Regions from separate parts of the Nocardiopsis sp. B62 genome, predicted to be linked through region 1. Evidence: riboswitches for the same ligand, from Rfam matches in the RefSeq annotation. Region 1 holds a riboswitch; the other holds the start of a gene.
What was found. Region 1 has a riboswitch for thiamine pyrophosphate ahead of KBX21_RS10475 (ECF transporter S component). Riboswitches for the same ligand answer to the same signal wherever they lie in the genome.
Positions count from the first base shown of each region.

Region 2: linked by a shared signal. The riboswitch ahead of thiC (phosphomethylpyrimidine synthase ThiC) and the one ahead of KBX21_RS10475 (ECF transporter S component) in region 1 are both predicted to bind thiamine pyrophosphate.

Region 1 covers NZ_JAGPXK010000007.1:106,011-113,024, forward strand. The annotation lists gene KBX21_RS10465 (transglycosylase domain-containing protein) at 1-1,439, shown strand, start outside; gene KBX21_RS10470 (glycoside hydrolase family 19 protein) at 1,652-2,539, shown strand; TPP riboswitch at 2,732-2,839, shown strand; gene KBX21_RS10475 (ECF transporter S component) at 2,923-3,564, shown strand; gene KBX21_RS10480 (ABC transporter ATP-binding protein) at 3,568-5,112, shown strand; gene KBX21_RS10485 (energy-coupling factor transporter transmembrane protein EcfT) at 5,136-5,900, shown strand; gene KBX21_RS10490 (enoyl-CoA hydratase-related protein) at 5,948-6,748, shown strand.
Region 2 covers NZ_JAGPXK010000027.1:57,877-64,890, forward strand. The annotation lists gene KBX21_RS22310 (alpha-(1->3)-arabinofuranosyltransferase) at 1-21, shown strand, start outside; gene KBX21_RS22315 (DUF3068 domain-containing protein) at 30-1,034, shown strand; gene KBX21_RS22320 (MFS transporter) at 1,089-2,345, shown strand; gene KBX21_RS22325 (SOS response-associated peptidase) at 2,356-3,210, shown strand; TPP riboswitch at 3,337-3,452, shown strand; gene thiC (phosphomethylpyrimidine synthase ThiC) at 3,442-5,109, shown strand; gene KBX21_RS22335 (class I SAM-dependent methyltransferase) at 5,252-6,073, opposite strand; gene KBX21_RS22340 (sigma-70 family RNA polymerase sigma factor) at 6,446-7,014, shown strand, end outside.

The DNA of each region.
Region 1 (7,014 bases):
TGGTGCGCGCCCCCTCGTTCTACGACCCGCTGAACAACCCCGAGGGCGCGCTCGAACGCCGCAACGTCGTACTGGACCGCATGGTGGCCACCGACGTGCTCGACGCCAAGGAGGCCGAGGCCCACAAGGAGCGGGGGCTGGGCATCGACTCCACGCCGCGCGGAGGCAGTTGCGCGGAGAGCGACTACCCGTTCTTCTGCGACTACACCATGCGCTGGCTGCGGAACTCGGACCTGATCGGCGGCACCGCCGAGGAGCGCGAACAGCGCATCGTCCAGGGCGGGCTGACCGTGCGGACGACACTCGACGCGGCCGCGCAGGACGCCGCGGAGAAGGCCATCGAAAAGCGCGTCCCGCACGAGGACTCCACGAAGTTCGCGGCCCAGGCGATGATCGAACCCGGCTCCGGCCGGGTGCGCGCCCTGGCCCAGAACCTGAAGTACGGGTTCGACGACGAGGCGGTGGGCACGACCTCCCTCAACCTCGCCGTGGACCAGGCCGACGGCGGCTCCTCCGGTTACCAGGCCGGGTCCACCTTCAAGACGTACACGCTGGCCGCGGCGCTGGAGAAGGGCCTGGGCTACGGGACCAGCTTCTCCTCACCCAAGAGCATGTCCGTCAGCGGGATGTCCGGCTGCGACGGCACCAGGATGTCCGCGTGGAACGTGCGCAACGCCGGTGAGAGCGACGACGGCAGCCACAACATGATCAGCGCGACCAAGGGGTCGGTGAACACCTACTTCGCCCAGCTCCAGAAGCGCGTGGGCCTGTGCGAGACCTCGGAGATGGCGGAGAAGGCCGGAGTGCACCGCGCGGACGGCGCAGACCTCGGGGTGTGGAGCTCCTTCACCCTGGGCGACCAGGAGGTGTCCCCGCTGAACGTGGCCGCCTCCTACGCGACCTTCGCCGCACGCGGTGAGTACTGCGAGCCCCGCCCGGTGCGCTCGGTGACCGAGGAGGGCACCGGCGAGCAGCTCAAGACCACCTCCGAGTGCGAGCGGACGGTCAAGCAGGACGCCGCCGACGGGGTGAACCACCTGCTCCAGCAGACCTTCGACGGGGGCACCGCCAAGGGACTGGACATCGGTCGGCCGGCCGCGGGCAAGACCGGCACCACGGACGGGGCCGCCTACGCCTGGTTCGCCGGGTACACCCCGAACCTCGCCTCCGCCGTGGTCGTGGGCGACGTGCGCGGCGGCGAGCAGAACCCGCTCCAGAGCGTGACGATCGGCGGCCGCTACTACGGGATCGTCTACGGCGGCACCCTGCCCGGTCCGATCTGGCAGGAGAGCATGCGCGGCGCCACCGATCACCTGCCCTCGGACAGTTTCGCGGGGTCGCCCGGAAGCTTCGGCGACCCGAAGACCGAACCGGCGGAGCAGAGGGGCGACGACGGCGACGACGACGGGGGCGGCGACGACGGCGACGAGGAGGCCTAGGGCGTCCGGGGGTCCGCGCCCCGGTCCGGTGGTCGTGCGGGAACGGCGATCACGCGACCGGGGCGCGGACCCGTGTGGCGGGCCTCGCCGTCATCGTGTTCTCACAATCCGTGGTTGGGGATCTTGACAGGTCTAGACCAGCCTTGCTTAGGTGACGTCACCCCCTGCGGCGCGCGGTCGGACGCAGCGCCGCACCCTAGGAGTGTGATCACGTGATCCGACGTCTCCTGAGTCAGCTCGCCGCGCTGGGCGCGATCGCGGCTGTGCTCGTTACCCTCCCCGCCACGGTCGCGCAGGCCGCCACCTGCGCGACCGCCTGGAGCTCCTCCGCCGTCTACACCGGCGGCGGCCAGGTCTCCTTCGAAGGCCGCAACTACACCGCCAAGTGGTGGACGCAGAACGAACGTCCCGGCACCTCGGACGTCTGGTCCGACCAGGGCGCGTGCGGCACCGACGGAGGCGGGGAGCAGCCGGGCCCCAGTGACTTCGTGGTCAGCGAGGCCCAGTTCAACCAGATGTTCCCGAACCGGAACTCCTTCTACACCTACGCCGGCCTCACCGCCGCCCTGAGCTCGTACCCGGGCTTCACCAACACGGGCAGTGTCGAGGTGCAGCGACGGGAGGCGGCCGCGTTCCTCGCCAACGTCAGCCACGAGACCGGTGGACTGGTGCACATCAAGGAGACCAACGAGGCGAACTACCCGCACTACTGCGACTGGGGCCAGCCCTTCGGCTGCCCGGCCGGACAGTCCGCCTACTACGGCAAGGGCCCGATCCAGCTGAGCTGGAACTACAACTACAAGGCCGCTGGTGACGCCCTCGGCATCGACCTTCTGAACAACCCCTACCTGGTCGAGCAGGACGCCGCGATCGCCTGGCGGACCGGACTCTGGTTCTGGAACACCCAGCCCGGCGCCGGAACGATGTCGGGGCACACCGCCATCGTCGGCGGTCACGGCTTCGGCGAGTCGATCCGCTCCATCAACGGCTCGATCGAGTGCAACGGCGGCAACCCGGGACAGGTGCAGAGCCGCATCAACACGTTCACGCACTTCACCCAGATCCTCGGCACCACGACGGGGTCGAACCTGAGCTGCTGACCCCCGGGTGCGTCAGGCACCCGTGACGGCACTCCGAGCGGGGGTGCGACCGGCGACCACCGTCGGGCGCGCCCCCGCTCCGGCGTTCCCGAAGCCGGTCCGAGCCCCTCCGAGACCCCTCCGGGGCCGGTGCGTTCGCGTCCCACAGGTGGGAAGGTCTTCACCAATCGTCACGTTTGCACCATAATGGAGGCAATCCGACAGGGGAGCGCGTGAGCGCTGAGAGTGCGGCACCCGGCCGCAGACCCTTACACACCTGATCTGGGTCATGCCAGCGAAGGAAGTCATAGGAAACCGCCATCGCGGCGTGCGCGTGCGCGCGCCCGGCTGGCGCTCTTGGCCACATGGGCCCTCGTCACCCCGACGAAGGGACATCAACCACCATGAGTACCGAAAGCGACCGTGAGACCGGTCCCGGAACCGCCGCCCGGCCCACGGGCACCGTCCAGGAGGTCCTGGCGAAGTTCCGGAGCTGGCGCACCGTCGACATCGTCGTGGCCGCCGTGATCGGCGTCGCGGTCGGCGTCGTCTTCTGGCTGTGGAACATCGTCTGGTCGGTCACCACACCGCTGTTCGTCGCCTTCCCGCCCGGGCAGGCCGTCGTCTACGGCATGTGGCTGATCTCCGGTGTGCTCGGCGGCCTCATCATCCGCAAGCCCGGAGCGGCCCTGCTGACCTCGATCGCGGCCGCCTCCGTCTCGGCCGTGCTGGGCACCCAGTGGGGGATCATGGTCGTCCTCGACGGCGCCCTCCAGGGGCTGCTGCCCGAGCTGGTCTTCCTCGCCTTCGCCTACCGGCGCTGGAACATGGGCGTGGCCGTGCTCGCAGCCGCCGTCGCCGGGCTCTCCCCGGCCATCCGGGACAACATCGCCTACAACGTCACCTGGCCGATCGAGTACCAGCTCACCTACGGGGTGATCGTGGTCCTCAGTGCGGCGGTCATCGCGGGTGTGGGCGCCCGACTGCTCACCACGGCGCTGGCCCGGGCCGGTGCGCTGGCCCCCTTCCCCTCGGCCAGGGGCTGACCCGTGACCCGACCCGACACAGGCGGTGCGCGCGTCGAACTCTCCGGCTGGGGATGGAAGCACGCGGGCCGCGACGACCACGCCCTGCGCGGGGTGGACCTGACCGTCGAACCGGGGGAGCGGGTCCTGCTGCTCGGCGCCTCGGGCGCGGGCAAGTCCACCCTGCTGCACTCCCTGGCCGGGCTCACCGGTGAGGACGGCGCCATCAGCGGCGAGCAGGAGGGGTCGTTGCTGGTGGACGGTGTCCCCGCCGACCGTGGCCGGGGCGGCGTTGGGCTGGTGAGCCAGGACCCCGAGACCCAGCTCGTGATGGCCCGCGCCGGGGACGACGTCGCCTTCGGGCTGGAGAACCTGGGGGTGGACCCCGGGCTCATCTGGCCGAGGGTCGAGCGCTCCCTGGCGGAGGTCGGCTTCCCCTACGGCCTCCGGCACTCCACGGGCGCGCTCTCCGGCGGCGAGAAGCAGCGTCTGGTGATCGCCGGAGCGCTGGCCATGCGGCCGCGCCTGCTGCTCCTGGACGAACCCACCGCCAACCTCGACCCGGCCGGTGCCTCGCTGGTCCGCGACCTGCTCTCCCGCCTGCTCGGCGAGACCCGGGCCACCCTCGTGCTGGTCGAACACCGGGTGGCCGACGTCGTGGACCTGGTGGACCGGGTGGTGGTGGTCGCACCCGGCGGGGGAGTGATCGCGGACGGCACCCCGGCACGGGTGTTCGCCGAACACGGTCGTTCCCTGGCCGAACAGGGCGTGTGGATCCCCGGCAACGAGCCCGCCCCCGAACTCACGCCCGGACCTGGCGGCGGACTGCTGGTGGAGACCGTGGACGTCACCGCCCGCACCCCCTTCCAGGTGGGCGTGCGCGCCGCGCCCCGGCGCACGGTGCTCGACGACGTGAACGTCACCGTGCGCGCGGGGACCGCGACCGCGCTGACCGGGCCCAACGGGGCTGGCAAGTCCACGCTCCTGACCATGCTGGCCGGGCTGTCCCGCCCACACCGGGGACAGGTGCTGCCGCGCGGTCCGCTGGCCGAGTCGGACCGGCGTCCGCTGGTTCGCTGGCCTGCACGCCGTCTGGCCCGCCACGTGGGCACGGTCTTCCAGCACGCCGAGGACCAGTTCGTCACCGCCACGGTCCGCGACGAACTCCGCTTCGCGCCGCTGCGGGCCGGGATGGGAGAGGCCGAGACCGACGCCTGGGTGGGCGAACTGATGGAGCGGCTGCGGCTCACCAGGTTGGCCGAGGTGCACCCCTACACGCTCTCCGGCGGCGAGAAGCGGCGCCTCTCGGTGGCGACCGCGCTCAGCTCCGGTCCCTCACACGCCCCGGACCTGCTGGTGCTGGACGAACCCACCTTCGGCCAGGACACCCGGACCTGGACGGAGCTGGTGGAGCTGCTCGGCGTCCTGCGCGCCGAGGGGCGGGCCGTGGTCATGGCCACCCACGACGAGCTCCTCCTGCGCCGTCTGACGGACGTGGAGGTGCGGGTGGCCGACGGGCGCGCGGCGCCCGTCGAGACGGCTGCCACGGCACGAGAGGGGGACGTGTGAGTTCCCAGGTCTCGCATCGCTCCATGGGAGGGGACACCCTCACCCTGGACGTGCCCGAGGGCGGCGGCGCCCGCTACTGGCTCACCAGCCTGAACCCGGCCGCCAAGCTCCTGGCCGCACTGGCGATCGGGATCGGACTGATCCCGGCGGTGGACGCCGTCACCGGCGGAGTCGTGCTGCTCGCGGTGCTGCTCACGGTGCCGTTCAGCGGAGTGGACCGGCGCACACTGCTGATCCTGGGCGGACCGTTCCTGCTCATGGGGCTCAGCAGCGGCGCGGTCAACTACCTGTACGGCGAGCACGGCCTGGAGGGAGCCGTGGGCGCGGCGGTGCGCCTGCTGGCCATCGCCCTGCCTGGCCTGCTCGCCGCGATCAGCAGCGACCCCACGGAGATGTCCGACGGCCTCGTGCAGCGCCTCCGGGTGCCGGAACGCCCCGCCATGGGCGTGCTCGCGGCGCTGCGGCTCATCCCGCTGCTCGCCGACCAGTGGCGGACCATCACACTGGCCCGCCGGGCACGGGGCCTGGAAGCCGGGCGCAACCCGCTGCGGGTCGTCTCGTTGTTCTTCGGGCGGCTCTTCGCGCTACTGGTGCGATCCATCCGGACCGGGATGCTGCTGGCCACCGCGATGGACGCGCGCGCCTTCGGCACGGGATCCCGCACGCACGCGCGGTACAGCCACTGGCGGGCGGCCGACACCCTCCTCCTGGTGGGCACCGCCCTGCTGCTGGTCGCCGCCTACATCCTGTCGGCCCGCCTGGGGACCCTGGTGCTGCTCTTCCGCTGACCCGGGTGGTTAGGTAAGCAGCGGACACTGACGTCGAAGCGAAGCAGGTGGAGAACGTGAGCGAGTTCGTGCGCGTCGAGGCCGACCCGGAGAACCCCGGAGTGGCCGTCATCCGGATCGACCGTCCCAAGGCGCTGAACGCGCTGAACGGCACGGTCACCCGGGAGATCGCGGAGGCGGCCGCCGCCGTGTCCGCCGACCCCTCCGTGCGCGCGGTGGTGCTCTACGGCGGTGAGCGGGCGTTCGTGGCCGGGGCCGACATCAAGGAGATGGCCGACCTCACCCACGCCCGCATGCTGGAGTACTCGCGGGCCCTCCAGAACGCCCTGACGGCGGTGGCCCGCATCCCCAAGCCCGTGGTCGCGGCGATCAGCGGCTACGCGCTGGGCGGCGGCTGTGAGCTGGCGCTGTGCGCCGACTTCCGGGTTGCGGGCACCAAGGCCAGGCTCGGCCAGCCCGAGATCCAGCTGGGCGTCATCCCGGGCGCGGGCGGCACCCAGCGCCTGCCGCGCCTGATCGGCCCGTCCCGGGCGAAGGACCTGGTGTTCAGCGGCCGCCACGTGCGAGCCGACGAGGCCAGGGAGATCGGTCTCGTGGACGAGGTCGTTCCCGACGAGGAGGTCTACTCGGCCGCCGTGGCCCTGGTCGCCAAGTACGTGGACGGGCCCGCCGTGGCCCTGGCCGCCGCCAAGGAGTCGATCGACCGGGGACTGGAGACCGACCTGGACACCGGCCTGGAGATCGAGCGCCTGCACTTCTCCGGCCTGTTCTCCACCGAGGACCAGAAGGCCGGGATGAAGAGCTTCGTCGAGCAGGGGCCGGGCAAGGCCACCTTCGTCGGCCGCTGAACCCCCGGTCGTGACCGGGCCCCGGCCGCCGTGGCGGTCGCTGGGGCGTTCGCGTGGTCCGAGGCGGGTAGTGTCGGGACGTCCACCTCGGTGTCCCGCCTCGGACCTGTGCGAGGTTCTGTAGGACTCCGCCGCCGCTCCGACTCCTTGTTCGCGTCGAGTGGCGACACGGGACCCAGGGAAGACGTCCGGAACCGGCCAGCCGGGACGGGGGACGGGGAACCGCTCGCGTGGTTTTTCCGTCATACTCGTCAATGGTCGTCCGA
Region 2 (7,014 bases), on a different contig from region 1:
GTCGAGGAGGTGCGCGGGTGACGGCCCCCATGAGAACCGGCGCGGAACCGCCCCGGAGCCTGCCCCGGGGCACCCTCCTGGTGGCGGCGGGGACGTTCCTGCTGACCCTCTCCCTGCTGCTGCCGCTGTACGTGCACGACCGCGTCGCCCTGCTCCCGGCCGACGCCACCCTCGGCCTGCGCATGGTCGACGCCGACGCCAGCTACCTGGACACCGCCACCTGGAGCCTGGTTGAGGGCGCCGACCTCGAACGGGACACCCGGGTGGTGGCCTCCGGGCACGGCGCCGACTGGTCGGCGTGGGAGATGACGGTGGACACCTCCTCGTCGGAGCGGGTGCTCGACCACTGGAGCCGCAGGGTCATCGTGGACCGCAGGACTGGTCGGGCGGTCAACTGCTGCGGTGAGCACGTCAACGGCGACCGCGCGGTGCGCCAGGCCGGGCTGGTCCTGTACTGGCCGCCCGGGGCGGCCGAGGGGAACCACTCCTTCTACGACGCCGAGGTGCGCTCGGCCCCCTCGGTCGAGTTCGAGGACGACGACGAGGTCGCCGGGGTGGCCGTGCGCCGATACACCCAGACTGTGGACGCCACCCAGGTCCCCGATTCCGCGCGTGAGGTACCCGCCGCCCTGTTCGATCCCGACGCCGAGGGCACCGTCAGCGCGAACCGCTGGCTCACGGCCGAGCGGACCTTCTGGGTCGAGCCGGTCACCGGCATCGTCGTGAACCTGGAGGAGCGCAGGCACGAGACCTTGCGGCCGCAGAACGGCTCGGGTGAGGTGGACCTGCTCGACACGGAACTGACCCTGTCCGACGGACAGGTCTCCGGCTACGCCGAGCAGGCCCGGGTGCGTTCGCTGCTGCTGCGTGGACTCGACCGCTGGGCGCCCTGGACCCTGGCCCCGATCGGTGCCGTCGCCGTCCTGGTCGGTCTCCTCGGCGCCTGGCGGTCCCGGACCCCGGCCGCCGAGACGGAGACCGAAGCGGCGACCGGAACCGAGGAGCGCTCGCCGGAGGACGCGAAAACCGGGTGACGATCCGGGGGAGCGGAGGGCAGGATCGGTCCGAACCGATCCCCCGGAGGCGCCGTGCCCGACGATCCCCCGAACCCCGCCGCCCCGGCGGCGCGCCGCCTCCGCGCGGCGGCGCTGCTCACCGCCATCCTGCTGTCGTCGATGGGGGACGAGGTGGTGCTGGTCGCGGCCGTGTTCCAGCTCGCCGAGACCGGGAACTCCCTGTGGGTCACCGCTCTGCTGACCGCCCAGATCGGTCCGCTCGTCCTGCTCGCGCCGCTCGCCGGGGCGGTACTGGACCGCTTCGACACCGGCCGTGTCCTGGTCCTGGCCTGCGTGGGGCAGGGCCTGGCCATCCTGCCCGCCGTCTGGTTCCCCCACCCCGGTGTCCTGGTGCTGTGTGTCCTCACGGTCAGCTCCCTGGCTGCCCTTGTCAATCCCGCGATCCTCACCCTTCTGCCCGGCGCCGCCGGGGACCTCTCCCCGGTGCACGCCAACTCGCTGTTCGAGGGGGCCCGGGCCTCGGCCACCGTGCTCGGCCCTCTGGTGGGAGGGGTCCTGGTGGGCCTCTTCGGGATCGTCCCGGCCCTGCTCACGGACTCGGCGAGCTTCTTCGTGGCGGCCGGGACCTTCCTGCTCCTGGGCGTGCGGCGCCCCGCGGCCAGTACCACCGGCACCCTGTGGTCGGGCGCGTTGGACGGTGCCCGCCACGTCCTCCGGGCCCGGCTGTTCCGCGTGCTGATGCCGGTCCTGCTCCTCGCGGTGGTGGCCACGTCCACCACCAACGTGGCCATGGTGTTCGTGACACGGGAGGTGATGGGACACGGGGCCGAGGTCTTCGGGGCGCTCACGGCGGGCTGGGGCGCGGGCCTGCTGTCGGGTGCGTTGGCCGTGTCGGTGCTGCGCCCGGCCCCGACCGGGCGCGGGGTGGCGCTCGCCGCCGCCCTCGTGGGTGCGGCGCTGGCACTGTGGGCCTGGTTCCCGGTGCTGTGGGTGGCGGCAGTGTGCGTGGTGCTGGCCGGTGCGGGCAACTCCGTGTTCAACATCCTGCTCAGGTCGGTGGTCCACCGGCACACACCGGAGTCCCTCCTGGGGCGGGCCCACGCGCTCATGGGCGCGGTGGTCAACGGAGGTTTCGTCGTGGGATTCCTGATCGCCGGATGGTTCGCCGCTGACCACCCCCGGGAACTGCTGGCCGCCGCCGGGTCGGTGGCCCTCCTCGCCGGGCTGGTCGGGGCACTGGTCGTCCGGCTCTCCGGCGCGGAGACCGGGACCGCAGGGACGGACGGGACGGACGGTGATCCCGGGGTCCCGGAAGGGCGGATCGCATAGGATTCCACCCATGTGCGGTCGCTATGCCCAGTCCAGGAACGTGCACCAGCTCCAGCTGGCCTTCGCCCTCCCCGAGGAGGCCCAGGACGGCACGGGGGACCCGCGCGCCTGGCCGCCGCTGGAGGAGCTCGACCCGGACTACAACATCGCGCCGGGCAGCCCGGTGTACGCCGTGCTCGGCCCGCCGCCCCAGGGGGGCACCTCCGGTGAACCGGGGCCGCGCTCCCTGCACACGATGCGCTGGGGCCTTGTTCCCGGCGGCGCCAGGGACCGCAACGTCGGCTACCGCATGATCAACGCGCGCGGCGAGACGGTCGCGGACAGGCCCGCCTTCCGCACCGCCTACCGGCACCGCCGGTGCCTCCTCCCGGCCGACGCCTACTACGAGTGGCAGCTGCTCAACAAGGACGGCACCACCGAGGCCAGCACCTCTCCCGCCACCGACCCACAGCACAAGAGGCGCAAGGCCAAGGCCGCCAAGAAGCCCTTCTCCGTGCACTATTCCGGAGACGAACCGCTCGCCCTGGCCGGGATCTTCGAGCGCTGGCGTGACCCCGAGGTCGACGACCCGAGCGACCCCGACGCCTGGCTGTGGACCTGTGCGGTCATCACCACCGAGGCCGCCCCCGAACTCGCCCACATCCACGAACGCATGCCTGTCGTGGTGCCGCGCGAGGACTGGTCCGTCTGGCTCGACCCCGCCACCGGCGCCGAGGAGCTGGCCCACGTGCTGGACGACTCCCCGGTGGACCGGTTCTCGGTGGACGAGGTCTCCACCGAGGTCAACAGCGTCAAGAACAACGGTCCCCACCTGCTGGAACCGGCCGAGGACTCCGGCCGCGGCGAACCGGAGACACTTTTCTGACCCCGGTGAGGCTGGACAGGGCCGGGGACGGCCTGTGTATGGTGTGCGAGGCCACGGGGGAGTGCTTCCCCGGGCCCTGGACACCGTGATCGAGGTGTCCCGGCACGTTCGACGTGCGCACATGTGAATACGCAACGCGGGAGCTCGCGCCATGGCGGGCTGAGAGGGCGACTCAAGGGTGTCGCCGACCGCAGAACCTGTTCGGGTAATTCCGACGTAGGGAGGCATGCCATGACGGCTATCGACGGTCGTGACGTTTCCACCGCCGACGAGCACCGGGTGACCACAGGTCCCATCATGGGATCTCGCAAGGTCCACGACGAGATCACCACCCCTGAGGGCACCACCCTCCGCGTCCCGCGCCGCCGGGTGGATCTCAGCAACGGCAGCCACTTCGATCTGTACGACACCTCCGGCCCCTACACCGACGACAACGCACGCATCGACGTCCACCAGGGGCTCCCGCGCACCCGCGAGACGTGGGCACTGGACCCCGTCGACGGGGCGACCACCCAGCTGGCCCACGCCAGGGCCGGAACCATCACCCCCGAGATGCGCTTCGTGGCCGCCCGGGAGGGCGCCGACCCCGAGTTCGTCCGCGCCGAGGTCGCCATCGGCCGCGCGGTCATCCCGGTCAACCGCAACCACCCCGAGTCCGAACCCACCATCATCGGCAAGAACTTCCTTGTGAAGATCAACGCCAACATCGGCAACTCCGCCGTCACCTCCTCGGTGCCCGAGGAGGTCGAGAAGATGGTGTGGGCCACACGTTGGGGCGCCGACACCGTGATGGACCTGTCCACCGGCAAGCGCATCCACGAGACCCGCGAACGCATCGTCCGCAACTCACCGGTGCCCATCGGCACCGTCCCGATCTACCAGGCACTGGAGAAGGTCAACGGCGACCCCACGAAGCTGAGCTGGGAGATCTACCGGGAGACCATCATCGAGCAGGCCGAACAGGGCGTGGACTACATGACCGTCCACGCGGGCGTCCTGCTCCGGTACGTGCCGCTGGCCGCCCGCCGCGTCACCGGCATCGTCTCGCGCGGCGGCTCCATCATGGCCGCGTGGTGCCTGGCCCACCACAGGGAGAGCTTCCTCTACACCCACTACGAGGAGCTGTGCGAGATCCTGCGCCGCTACGACGTCACGTTCTCCCTGGGCGACGGCCTGCGCCCCGGCTCCATCGCCGACGCCAACGACGAGGCCCAGTTCGCCGAGCTGCGCACCCTGGGCGAGCTCACCCACATCGCCCGATCGCACGACGTGCAGGTGATGATCGAGGGCCCCGGCCACGTGCCGATGGACAAGATCAGGGAGAACGTGCGCCTGGAGGAGGAGCTGTGTGGTGAGGCGCCGTTCTACACGCTCGGCCCCCTGGCCACGGACGTCGCCCCCGGCTACGACCACATCACCTCCGCGATCGGAGCCGCGCAGATCGGCTGGCACGGCACCGCGATGCTCTGCTACGTGACCCCCAAGGAGCACCTCGGGCTGCCCAACCGCGACGACGTCAAGACCGGCGTCATCACCTACAAGCTCGCCGCCCACGCCGCCGACGTCGCCAAGGGACACCCGGGCGCCCAGGAGTGGGACGACGAACTGTCCAGGGCGCGCTTCGAGTTCCGCTGGCAGGACCAGTTCCACCTGTCCCTGGACCCGGAGACCGCTCAGGCCTTCCACGACGAGACCCTGCCCGCCGAACCGGCCAAGACCGCGCACTTCTGTTCGATGTGCGGGCCCAAGTTCTGCTCGATGAAGATCTCCCAGGACGTGCGCAGGTACGCCGAGGAGAACGGCCTGGACACCGTCGAGGCGATCGAGAAGGGCATGGCCGACAAGTCCGCCGAGTTCGCCGACGGCGGCAACCGCGTCTACCTGCCGCTCGCCGACTAGGGAGCGCCCGTCCCGGGCCCGTCACACCGCAGGGTGTGTCGGGCCCGCCGGCCATCGCCCAGAGTCACAGCAGCACCGGTGGCACCGGCGGTACCACCAGCTTCACACCCACCAGAAGCAACAGGAGCGGCGCCGGGCCCGGCTACTCGGGCTTGTGGGCGCTGGCGACCAGGTGGACGCCGACGTAGTCGTCGGAATCGGCCGCGTGCAGTTCCATCTCGACCAGCCGCGCCATGGACCTGGGATCGCGGGCCAGCATCATCTCGACCGTGGACGCCGACAACACCGTGCGCGGCTTGATCCACTCCAGTTCGAGCCCGGCCTCGGTGACCATCTCCGTGACCTGCTCGGCGGTGAAGCAGCGGGTGATCGAACCGTCCGGCCAGGGCACCAGGAGCACGTCGGCGCTGGGCGCGTGGCTCAGCTCCGGCCAGGCGTCCTGTTCGGCCAGCAGCGCCATGCCCAGGACCACGGAGTCCACGCAGACCAGCACCCGTCCGCCAGGACGCAGCACCCGGGCCACCTCGGACATCGACGACTCGGTGGCCAGGTGCCGGGAGAACACCCGGTTGTCCGCGATCACCCCGTCGAACGACTCGGGGGTGAAGGCGCGCAGGAAGGCGGAGTCGCCCACCACGTGCCGCAGACGACCGCGCGGTGTGGGGCGCGGCACCACGGCCCGGCCGTTCACCAGGGTGAGCGGCCGACGCATGGCCATGTCCACCGAGGGCAGCAGCGTGACGACGTCGTGGCCAGCGGCGACGGCGCGTGGAGTCCCCTGGAAGTCGGGGCTGGACAGGTCGAGCAGCCGGGAGGGCCGCTCGGGGAGCCACCGGCTGATCTGTGCCTCCGCGACCGCCCAGTAGAAGCGCCAGTAGTCCGAGAGCCGGTCCGTGGTGGCGAACTGGGCGGCGGGCGATCGAGGGCGGTCGGAGGCCGGAGTCGAGGACGGTCGCACGTGCACTCCTCTCCATCCTTCAGTGTGTCCTACCCGCACTCTGCCATGCCTCACCTTCACAGACGCGGGCAAACGACAAAGTTCGGGGCGAGGGGACCCGGCCACCGCCCGCAGGGGCGGAATCAGCCAGACGAGGACGTTGTTGTGACCAGCACCGCCCGGGGAGTGGTCCCGGAGGGGGTTCCCGAGGCGGGGACCCGCCAGAACACGGGAGCAGGAAAGGGGAGGGGTTCGAGCATGCCGACCGCTGGTGCGTGCCTTGAGCGCGAGGAAACGGCGTTGGCGCCACGCGGCGTCGATGCGCAGGTCGGGGGTGTGGGAACGTATCGTTGGGATACGGACACCCCACCAGGGGCCAGCGCGAGGAGGCCGAAGGGCTTGGACCAGAGCCAGGAGACAGCCGGGGAACGGGACGAGCGGTTCGAGAGGGACGTGCTTCCCTTCCTCGACCAGCTCTACTCGGCGGCACTGCGCATGACACGCAACCCCTCGGACGCCGAGGACCTGGTACAGGAGACCTTCGCCAAGGCGTTCGGTTCCTTCCACCAGTTCAAGGAGGGGACCAACCTCAAGGCGTGGCTGTACCGCATCCTCACGAACACCTTCATCAACTCCTACCGCAAGAAGCAGCGGGAGCCGAAGCAGGCCGGGACCGAGGACGTCGAGGACTGGCAGCTCGCCCAGGCCGCCTCGCACACGGCGGCGGGGCTGAAGTCCGCCGAGGCCGAGGCGCTCGAACACCTCCCCGACAGCGACGTCAAGCGCGCCCTCCAGGAGCTTCCGGAGGACTTCCGGATCGCGGTCTACCTCGCGGATGTCGAGGGGTTCGCGTACAAGGAGGTCGCCGAGATCATGGGCACCCCCATCGGGACGGTCATGTCCCGGCTGCACAGGGGGCGGCGCCAGCTGCGTTCCCACCTTGAGGAGTACGCGGTGGACCGTGGTTT